Regions from separate parts of the Promicromonospora sp. CA-289599 genome, predicted to be linked through region 1. Evidence: riboswitches for the same ligand, from Rfam matches in the RefSeq annotation. Region 1 holds a riboswitch; the other holds the start of a gene.
The links. A riboswitch is a leader RNA that binds a small molecule or an ion and turns the genes downstream of it on or off. The one in region 1 is predicted to bind thiamine pyrophosphate.
Positions count from the first base shown of each region.

Region 1 (4,999 bases):
GGAAGAGCTGACCCTCCTGGAACATGAGCCCGAACCTGCGCCTGTGGACCGGCACCCCGGCGAGGTCCTCGCCGTCGTACCGGACGCTGCCGCCGGCCAGGGGCTCGAGCCCGGCCACCGCACGCAGCAGCGACGACTTGCCACACCCGCTCGGGCCGAGCAGCGCGACCACCTCGCCGGGCGCGACGGTCAGCGACACCCGGTCCACCGCGGTCACCCCGGTCGGGCCCCCGTACCGCACACTGACGTCCCGAACTTCCAGCCCAGCCATCAGAACTCCCCTCCGGCGCGCTCGTCGCGCAACCGCTCAGCCAGCATCATCACCGTCGCGGTGAGCACGGCGAGCACCACCGACGCCGCGAGCGCCATCCCGTAGTTCTCGGCGCCGGGCCGCCCGATGAGGCGGTAGATCACGACGGGGAGGGTGGCGCCGTCGGGCCGTGCGAGGAACGATGTCGCACCGAACTCACCGAGCGACACCGCGAAGGCGAACCCGGTGGCCAGCCCGACCGAGCGCAGGGCGATCGGCAGGTCCACGGTCCGCAGCACGCGGCCGGGGCCGGAACCGAGCACGGCGGCGACCTCGCGCAACCGGGGGTCGATAGCCCGGAGCACGGGCAGCACCGTACGCACGACGAGGGGTACGGCGACCACCGCCTGCGCCACGGGGACGAGCAGCCCGGAGGTCCGCAGGTCCACACCGAGCACCGGCTGGTCCATGGTGATGAGGAACCCGAATCCGACGGTCACCGCGGACACCCCGAGCGGGAGCATGAACAGCCCGTCCAGCGCCCCGACGGCGCGGCGTGCGCCGACCGACCGCGGCCGCCGGGACACCACGAGCGCCACGAGACCGCCGACCACCAGGGCGATCACCGTCGCGGCCAGTGCGGTCCGGAGCGAGGTAGCGGTGGCCTCCCACACGGTGACGACCAGTGCGTTGCGCTCACCGGTGGTCCCGAGCGCCACGTAGTTCCCTGGTCCCCAGGAGCCGTCGGGCTCGCGGAAGCTGCGGGTCACCAGGCCGGCCAGCGGCAGCACCATGAGCCCGCCGACGATCGCCGCGCCCACCAGCGCCGTCGTCATGTCCTGGGGCGACCGCCAGGACAACCGCCTGGCCGAGCCGTGCGTGGACACGAGGCGCAGCGCCGCCTCCCGCCGGCGGCGGGCCCGGGCGGACACCGCGAGGGCGCCCGAGATGACCACGAGCTGCAGGATCGAGAGCACCGAGGCCGTCCGCAGGTCCAGGAACTGGGTGGTGCGCGTCCAGATCTCGGTCTCGATGGTGCCGTACCGCACGCCGCCGAGGACCAGCACGACCCCGAAGGCGGTGGCGCAGAACAGGAACACCACTGCGGCCGCGGACGCGACAGCGGGCGCCAGCGAGGGCAGCGTCACCGTGCGGAAGACCCGCGCGGGCCCTGCCCCGAGCGACGCGGCGGCCTGCTCGGTCCTGGGGTCGAGCCGTTCCCACAGCCCGCCGACGGTCCGCACGACCACCGACACGTTGAAGAAGACGAGGGCGACGACTATCCCGGCCAGCGACTCCTCCAGCCTGAGGAAGCCGAGCGTGCCGCCGGGCGCGAACAGGGTGCGGAACGCGACGCCGACCACGACGGCGGGCAGCACGAACGGCACCGTCACGAGCCCGCGCACCAGTACCCGGCCGGGGAACGACCGGCGGTAGAGCAGGTACGCGAGCGGCAGTCCGAGCAGCACCGAGAAGGCGGTGCCGAGCACAGCCTGGGTCAGGGTGAGCCACACGAGCCGCCACGTGCGCGGGCTGGACAGCACCTCCGCGAAACCGGTGAGGTCGAGCACGCCGTCGGGCACGAACCCGCGGACCACCAGCGCGGCCACGGGCCAGGCGAAGAAGACGGCGAGGAACCCGAGGGGGACGGCGACCGCCGTCCCCCAGAGCAGCGGCGCGGGCCGCAGGCTCAGCCGACTACGGTCTCTGTCCACCGCTCTATCCACTCGTCGCGGTGCTCGCTCACCTCGGCGGGATCCACCTCGAACGGCGTCTCCGCCTGGGGTGCGAACTTCTCCCAGTCGGCGGGCAGCTCCGTGGCGGGGTCGGCCGGGTACATGTACATCGACTCGGGCAGCGCGGCCTGGGCGTCCGCGCCGAGCAGGAAGTCGACGAACGCCTGGGCGCCCTCCGGGTTGTCCGACCCGGCGAGCACCCCCGCGTACTCGACCTGCCGGAAGCACGTCTCGAGCAGCGCGCTGGTGGTCGACCCGGAACCGTCCTCGCTGACGGTGAAGGCCGGCGAGGTCGCGTACGACAGGACGAGCGGGCGCTCGCCGCCCTCACCCGCGCCCGAGAAGTCCACGTAGTAGGCGTCCTCCCACGAGTCGGCGACCTTGACGCCGTTGTCGACCAGGGACGCCCAGTAGTCCTCGAACCCGTCCTCGCCGAACGCCCCGACGGTCGCCAGCAGGAAGGCGAGCCCGGGCGACGACGTCGCGGGGTTGCTCACCACGAGCAGGTCCCGGTACTCCGGGTCGGCCAGGTCCTCGAGCGTCTTCGGGACCTCGAGGTCCGACTGCTCGAACCAGGCCTCGTCCGCGTTCACGCAGACGTCGCCCTGGTCGATCGGGGTGAGCGCGCCGCCCAGCTGCTCGACGCCGTCGGGCAGGTCCGCCGGGGTGTACTCCTCGACGACCCCCGCCTCGAGCGCGCGGGACGCGAAGGTGTTGTCGATGCCGAAGACGGCGTCGCCGAGCGGGGCGTCCTTGGTCAGCACCAGCTGGTTCACCAGGGTTCCGGCGTCGCCCGCCGCGCTGACCTCGACGGTCAGCCCGGACTCCTCCTCGAACTGCTCGACGACCTTCTCGTCGAGCGCCCAGGAGTCGTGGGTCACGAGGGTCACGGTGCCCGACGCCGCCGGGTCGCCCCCGCCGGTCCCGGAACCATCGGACCCAGAGCCGCCGCACCCGGCGAGCAGGAGCGCCACGGAGAGCGCTCCGGCGGCCGGAACAACATGGATGGTGCCCGTGCGAGCACCGGTAGGACGCAACATCGTGCCTCGACTTCCTCCGCCGGTCTTACCCGGATCAGGTTCAAGGGTCTGCGGTGTTCCGCACTCTCAGCGCCGTGTGGCGCTCCCCTGTCGTGTCCGGCCAGCCTACTGGCTGGTCGGACGCTACGGTGTAGGGATGGCCAAGATCGAGACGGAACAGACACTCGCCGAGAAGGTCGGCACTCTTGCCCTGACGCTCGCGGCCGGCTGGGTCGCGCAGAAGGCGGTCAGCATGATCTGGAAAGGCGTGACCGGTAACGACGCGCCCAGCAAGGCGGACGACCCGGAGCTGGACCTGGTGCAGGCCACCGTGTTCGCGGCGGTCGCCGCGGGCACCGCGGTGTTCGCGAAGCGCATGGCGGCGAAGGGCGCGTCCACCGCCGCCCTGCGGCTCGCCGCCCGGCGCGCGGCACGCTGACCGCACGCCGTCTCAGGTGCCGGCCGGGTTCGGCCCGTGCCGGTTCGGCCTGCGAGCCCGACGTGACACCCTGGTCCCGTGAGCTTCACGCACCTTGACGACCGCGGCCAGGCCCGCATGGTCGATGTCACCGCCAAGCAGCCGACGATCCGCTCCGCCACCGCGACGGGCAGCGTCCGCTGCGGTCCCGACGTCGTGCGGGCGCTGCGCGACGGCGCCGTCCCCAAGGGGGACGTGCTGGCCGTGGCCCGGATCGCCGGGATAGCGGCCGCGAAGAGGACGCCGGAGCTGCTGCCGCTCGCGCACGTGATCGGCGTGCACGGCGCCGCGGTGGACCTCGAGGTGACCGACGACGGCGTCACGATCACGGCGACCGTCCGCACGGCCGACCGCACGGGGGTCGAGATGGAGGCGCTCACCGCGGTCGCGGTCGCGGGCCTCGCCGTCGTCGACATGGTCAAGGGCCTGGACAAGTCCGTCTCGCTCGCGGACGTGCGCCTCGAGCGCAAGACGGGCGGCAAGTCGGGCGACTGGGAGCGTCCGGCATGATCACCGTCCGCTATTTCGCCGGCGCCCGGGAGGCCGCCGGTGTCACCACCGAACAGCTCGGCGGCCCGACGTCGGTGGCCGCCCTCCGCGCTGCCCTCACGGCAGCGCACCCGCGCCTGGCGGACGTGCTGCCGAAGTGCGCCCTGCTGGTGGCGGGCGCCCGCACGACGTCCGACGACGCCCAGGTCCCGGACGGCGCGACGGTAGACGTCCTGCCCCCCTTCGCGGGCGGCTGACCCCGCTCAGGTGTCCGACCCGGCTCGGGTCAGTGGTCGCCGCCGACGAGCTGCGAGCGGACGTGCGGCCAGAGCGTGAGCACCACCTGGAGCCCGTCGCGCACCCCGCCGGACGACCCGGGCAGGTTCACCACCAGCGCGCGCTCCCCGTCGGCGGTGCCGGCGATCCCGGCCAGCCCCCTGGAGAGCGCGGCGGTAGGGACGCCCGCCGCGATGCCCTGCTGACGGACGGCCTCCGCGATCCCCGCGATCTCCTGATCGATCACCTCGCGCGTGCCCTCGGGGGTGAGGTCCCGCGGGGCGATCCCGGTGCCGCCGGTGGTGATGACGAGCCGCGCGCCGTCGTCGAGCACGGCACGCAGCACGTCCCGGACCGACTCGACGCCGTCGGGCACGAGGTGCTGATGCACGTCGGTGAGCCCGGCCTCTTCCAGGAGAGACACCGCCGTCGGACCAGACCGGTCCTCGGCCTCGCCGCGTGCACAACGGTCGGAGACAGTGATCACCGCTACCCGGTCGGACGTCATACCGACACGCTATCGGCCTCCGGCCCGTGGGGCTTGGCTGCCTCAGCGGGCTCGGCAGTCTCGGCAGTCTCGACGGCCTTGTCGCGACGGTACGCGCGCACCGACCATGCAACGGCGGCGGCCCAGACCACCCAGATGATCACGTACACGGTGTTCATCAGGACAGGGCCCGCGGCGATCCAGTCGCTGTTGAGCAGCGTGCGCGAGTTCGTGAGGATGATGACGCCACCCACGAGCGAACCG
Region 1 is NZ_JBNJNI010000001.1:2,335,111-2,340,109, forward strand. Features, by position in the region: gene ACQEVI_RS10370 (ABC transporter ATP-binding protein) at 1-271, opposite strand, end outside; gene ACQEVI_RS10375 (ABC transporter permease) at 271-1,965, opposite strand; gene ACQEVI_RS10380 (thiamine ABC transporter substrate-binding protein) at 1,941-3,026, opposite strand; TPP riboswitch at 3,021-3,125, opposite strand; gene ACQEVI_RS10385 (DUF4235 domain-containing protein) at 3,163-3,444, shown strand; gene moaC (cyclic pyranopterin monophosphate synthase MoaC) at 3,523-3,993, shown strand; gene ACQEVI_RS10395 (MoaD/ThiS family protein) at 3,990-4,229, shown strand; gene ACQEVI_RS10400 (MogA/MoaB family molybdenum cofactor biosynthesis protein) at 4,259-4,756, opposite strand; gene ACQEVI_RS10405 (sulfite exporter TauE/SafE family protein) at 4,753-4,999, opposite strand, start outside.

Region 2 (4,999 bases), 1.1 Mb from region 1:
GAGACCGCCTACCAGCCCACGGTCAACCTGGTCCAGGACCCGTCCTACCTGGCGTGGAACTACACGCTGCGGTCCTCGGACGGGCACGTCGCGAACCACCTCGACCCGGCCGACGTCGGCTGGCACGCGGGCAACTGGTTCATGAACATGCACTCGATAGGCCTGGAGCACGAGGGCTGGGCCGGTACGGGTGCCTGGTACACGGAGGCGATGTACCAGGCGTCGGCGGACCTGGTCCGGCACCTGGCGGCGGAGCACGACATCCCGCTCGACCGGGCGCACGTCATCGGGCACGACCAGGTGCCGGGCATCCTGCCCGGGTCCACCAGGAACGTGCACTGGGACCCGGGCCCCTACTGGGACTGGGACCACTACTTCGAGCTGCTCGGTGCCCCCATCGGCGGTGACCTGGAGGCGACGACGAACGTCGCACCGGGCGACGTGGTCGAGGTGCGCACCGGGTACGCCGACAACCCGAACACCGTGACGGGCTGTGAGCAGGCGTCTCCGGGCTCGGGCGCGTGCGTAGCCGGCGCGGGGACGAACTTCCGGTACCTGCACCAGTCGCCGTCGGCCGACGCGCCGCTGGCGAAGGACCCGGGCTGGAAGCCGGACGGGTCGGACGGAACCACGTACGCGAGCGACGTGAGCGCGCGCGTCCAGTCGGGGCACAAGCTCGTCGTCGACCAGGTAGAGGGCGACTGGCTGGGCGTGTGGTGGGCCGGTTCGCTGGCCTGGCTGCACAACCCGGCCGAGCGCCCGGTGGTGGTGCCGGCGACGGCGAAGACGGTCACGGTCGCGGGCGACGCCCCGGCGCCGGTCTTCGGCAGGGCCTACCCGGAGGCAGCAGCGTACGAGGAGCACCCGGGCGTCCCGGTGCAGCCGGTCACGCCGATCGAGTACCGCGTGGGCGTGGACCAGACGTACGCGGTGGCCGACGACCACGTCGCGTCCGACTACTACCGGGCCACCACGTTCGACGGCACGGGACCGGGCGACCGCACGGTGGTGCGCGGCAACGACGTGTACTACCAGGTGTGGCTGGCGCACCGGCACGTCTTCGTCAACGCGTCCGACGTCGAGCTGCACGACCCGGTGGTGGCCGATGTGTCCGGGCCGAGCATCGAGGGCAGGGCCAAGCCGGGGAAGGTCCTGCGCGCGGACGCCGGCACGTACCTCCCGAACGACGTCCGCGTCCGCTACCAGTGGCTGCGCGACGGCGAGCCGGTGTCCCGGGCGATCGGCAGCAGGTACCTCGTGACGGGCCGCGACCAGGGCGCCGAGCTCACGGTCCGGGTGACGGTCTCGGCGAAGGGCCACGCCTCGGCGGCGTACACGTCGGAACCGCGGGGTGTCCCGGGCCGCTAGGCGGCCGCGGGGGTGACGGACACTCCGCGGCCGACAGGCCGGATCACCAGTTCGGCGTGACACCCGGCAGGTTGCGCGGCAGCCTCACGTTCTTCGGGTGGTAGACGTACGTGATGCCGTCGGTCGAGGTCTGCCACACACGCTCGAAGTTTTCCCGCGTGTAGACGGAACGCACGGCCTCGTTGCTCGCCTTGTTCGGGTCGTTGATGATCGGGTCGCCTGCTGCGGTGAACCCGACCAGCGTCACGAGGTGCCCGTTGGTGCCGTACCCGGCCTCAGGCATCTCCTCCTCCTCGAAGCTGATCGAGAAGATGAGCGGGATGCCCGCCTTGATGAACTTCTCGGCCTCCGCGAGGGACCGCAGCCGGGTCACGAACGAGTCCAGCCCGAACGTGCTGGCGTACGCGGCGTTGAACGGCCAGTTGCCCGCGCCCTCGTACGTGTAGTCCCAGGTCCGCATGGCGGCGTAATCGACCTGCGGGTCACCGTTCGGGGCCTCGATGCCCTCGAGCTCGGCCTCCGGCACCTCGCGCCCGTAGTAGTACAGCACCATGGACGACGACGTCGGCGAGCACCACACCTGGCCGCCGCCCCCGAACTCGGGGTACTCGCCGCGGTGGATGTTCTGGCTGAACTGCGGCACGTCGAGCGACACCGCACGACCGAGCGTGAAGTCGCTGGTGCCCGTGTAGTGCGAGTCGGGCAGGTACTCGTTGGTCATGGTGCTCACCGAGTCCAGCCGCGGCGATACCCGGGTGCCCTCGGGCCGGTACAGCGTGGCCCGCGTCTGGAACGCGTCGGGCTCGTTGCCCGACTTCGCGACGAAGGTGTCCGTGAACAGGTACGCGTCCGCGTCGGTCTGCCCGTTCACGGAGGTGCGGTGGATGTCGCCGACGCTGCCGTCGGCGGGTGCGAACTCGGCGCCCGACGCCCAGCGGCTCATCACGAACCACTTGGTCCACGTCCCGTCGGCCTTGCGGCCCCGGAACTCGATCTCCACCCACGTGCCGGTGGGCGTGTGCGCGTTCCACGAGCTCACGGACTCGTCGATCAGGTACCCGGCCGCGACGACCGGCGACGTCCACCGGCCCGTCTCGTAGGTGACGGGAGTGCCGTCGCCGAACGGGTCGGTGTACTCGACGGTGTCGCCGCCGTGCTTCAGCACGAGCCCGCCCTTGGCGTTCGGCCGCAGGTTCGAGGTCTCGCCCGCACGTAGCTCGCGTACCCCGTCCCAGGAGGTCAGCGTGATCTGGTTGTCCGACGCCGCCGGACCCGGCCCGTCCGCAGCCGCCGCACCCGCCACGATTCCTGCTTGCACTACGAGCGCTCCCGTCGCCATCAGCGCGAACACCCTCGTTCGCAGCTTTCCTCGAACTGACATGTGTGCCTCCACGTCGGGGCCCGCCGCTGGGTGAAGCGAGCCATGAGGTCTCTCTATCAGAGCGGAAGAGCTTTGGCCCCGAAAGAGAGACCCCGGTGAGCACAGACGGCTCGGGGTGCTAACGTCGGCGGCGATCCCACGGGTGCCTCACGCAGGGGCTGAGATCGGGCTGTTCGGCCCGGGACCGTTGAACCTGTCCGGTTAACACCGGCGTAGGAAGCAGGAGTCTCATGATGGAGAAGTCCCAGTCCCGCACGCTCGCTTACCAGTACGAGCGCGACCACGAGCACGACGGCGGGTACAGCACACCGCAGGACGGCACGGGTCTCCGGGTGCCGGTCACGGAGATCACGCTGGCCCCGTCGCCCGACGGCGCCCCCAACGAGCCGGTCCGGGTCTATCGCACGCAAGGCCCCGGTTCCGACCCGGTCCGTGGCCTCGCTCCCGCCCGCGAACCCTGGGTCGTGGCACGCGGAGACACGGAGGAGTACGACGGCCGCGATCGGGCACTGGCCGACGACGGGCGCGGCGCGCTGCGCCGCGGTGCCGCCAGCCAGGAGTGGCAGGGTGAACGACGCCGGCCCCGCCGGGCGCTCCCCGGCCGGACCGTCACCCAGATGCACTACGCACGCCAGGGCGTGATCACGCCCGAGATGCGGTTCGTCGCGGTGCGCGAGAACTGCGACGTCGAGCTCGTGCGCAGCGAGGTGGCCGCTGGCCGGGCGATCATCCCGAACAACGTGAACCACCCGGAGTCGGAGCCGATGATCATCGGCAGGGCGTTCCTGGTGAAGGTCAACGCGAACATCGGCAACTCCGCCGTCCACAGCTCCATCGCGGAGGAGGTGGAAAAGCTCGAGTGGGCCACCAAGTGGGGTGCCGACACGGTCATGGACCTGTCCACGGGCGACGACATCCACACCACGCGCGAATGGCTCATGCGGAACTCGCCGGTGCCCATCGGCACCGTGCCGATCTACCAGGCCCTGGAGAAGGTGAACGGCGACGCCAGCGCGCTGACCTGGGAGATCTACCGCGACACGGTGATCGAGCAGTGCGAGCAGGGCGTCGACTACATGACCGTGCACGCCGGCGTGCTCCTGCGGTACGTGCCGCTCACCGCCGACCGAGTCACGGGCATCGTCTCGCGCGGCGGGTCGATCCTCGCGGGCTGGTGCCTGGCGCACCACCAGGAGAACTTCCTCTACACGCACTTCGACGAGCTCTGCGAGATCTTCGCCCGGTACGACGTCGCCTTCTCCCTCGGCGACGGCCTGCGGCCGGGCTCGCTCGCCGACGCGAACGACGCCGCGCAGTTCGCCGAGCTCGACACCCTCGCCGAGCTGACGAAACGGGCCTGGGCCCACGACGTCCAGGTCATGGTCGAGGGGCCCGGACACGTCCCGTTCCACCTGGTGCGCGAGAACGTGGAGCGGCAGCAGGAGCTCTGCGACGGCGCCCCGTTCTACACGCTCGGCCCGCTCGTGACCGACATCGCGCCCGGGTACGACCACATCACCTCAGCGATCGGCGCCACCGAGATCGCCCGGTACGGCACCGCGATGCTCTGCTATGTCACGCCCAAGGAGCACCTCGGCCTGCCGAACCGCGACGACGTGCGCACCGGCGTGGTGACCTACAAGATCGCCGCGCACGCCGCCGACGTCGCCAAGGGGCACCCCGGCGCCCGCGACCGGGACGACGCCCTGTCCAAGGCCCGCTTCGAGTTCCGCTGGCGGGACCAGTTCAACCTGTCGCTCGACCCGGAGCTCGCGGAGTCGTACCACGACGAGACGCTTCCGGCCGAGGCCGCGAAGACCGCGCACTTCTGCTCGATGTGCGGGCCGAAGTTCTGCTCGATGCGGATCTCGCAGGACATCCGCGACGAGTTCGGCGGGGCGCAGCACCAGGCGGCGCTCGCGGACGCGGCGTCGGCGTCGGCGTCCGCTCAAGCGGAGGGCATGGCCCAGAAGTCCGCGGAGTTCCGCGAGTCGGGCGGCGAGGTCTACCTCCCGGCCCCGACCCTCCGCCCCTGACCATTCGTTGAGTGCTGGCTATTTGCGGGCCGGAGCGTGCTGAGCCCGCAAATAGCCAGCACTCAACGAGGACGGTCAGGGTAGGTCCGGGACCGGGCCCGTCGTCGTGCCCTCGACCAGGGTCACCGGCAGCACCACCGACCGGGGCTCCTCGCCGGCCAGCAGCGCGATGACGGCCAGGCCGAGCGCCCGGCCCTTCTCCACGAGCGGCTGG
Region 2 is NZ_JBNJNI010000001.1:3,395,852-3,400,850, forward strand. Features, by position in the region: gene ACQEVI_RS15060 (N-acetylmuramoyl-L-alanine amidase) at 1-1,368, shown strand, start outside; gene ACQEVI_RS15065 (C39 family peptidase) at 1,412-2,749, opposite strand; TPP riboswitch at 2,880-2,985, shown strand; gene thiC (phosphomethylpyrimidine synthase ThiC) at 2,980-4,785, shown strand; gene ACQEVI_RS15075 (LacI family DNA-binding transcriptional regulator) at 4,861-4,999, opposite strand, start outside.
Region 2: linked by a shared signal. The riboswitch ahead of thiC (phosphomethylpyrimidine synthase ThiC) and the one ahead of ACQEVI_RS10380 (thiamine ABC transporter substrate-binding protein) in region 1 are both predicted to bind thiamine pyrophosphate.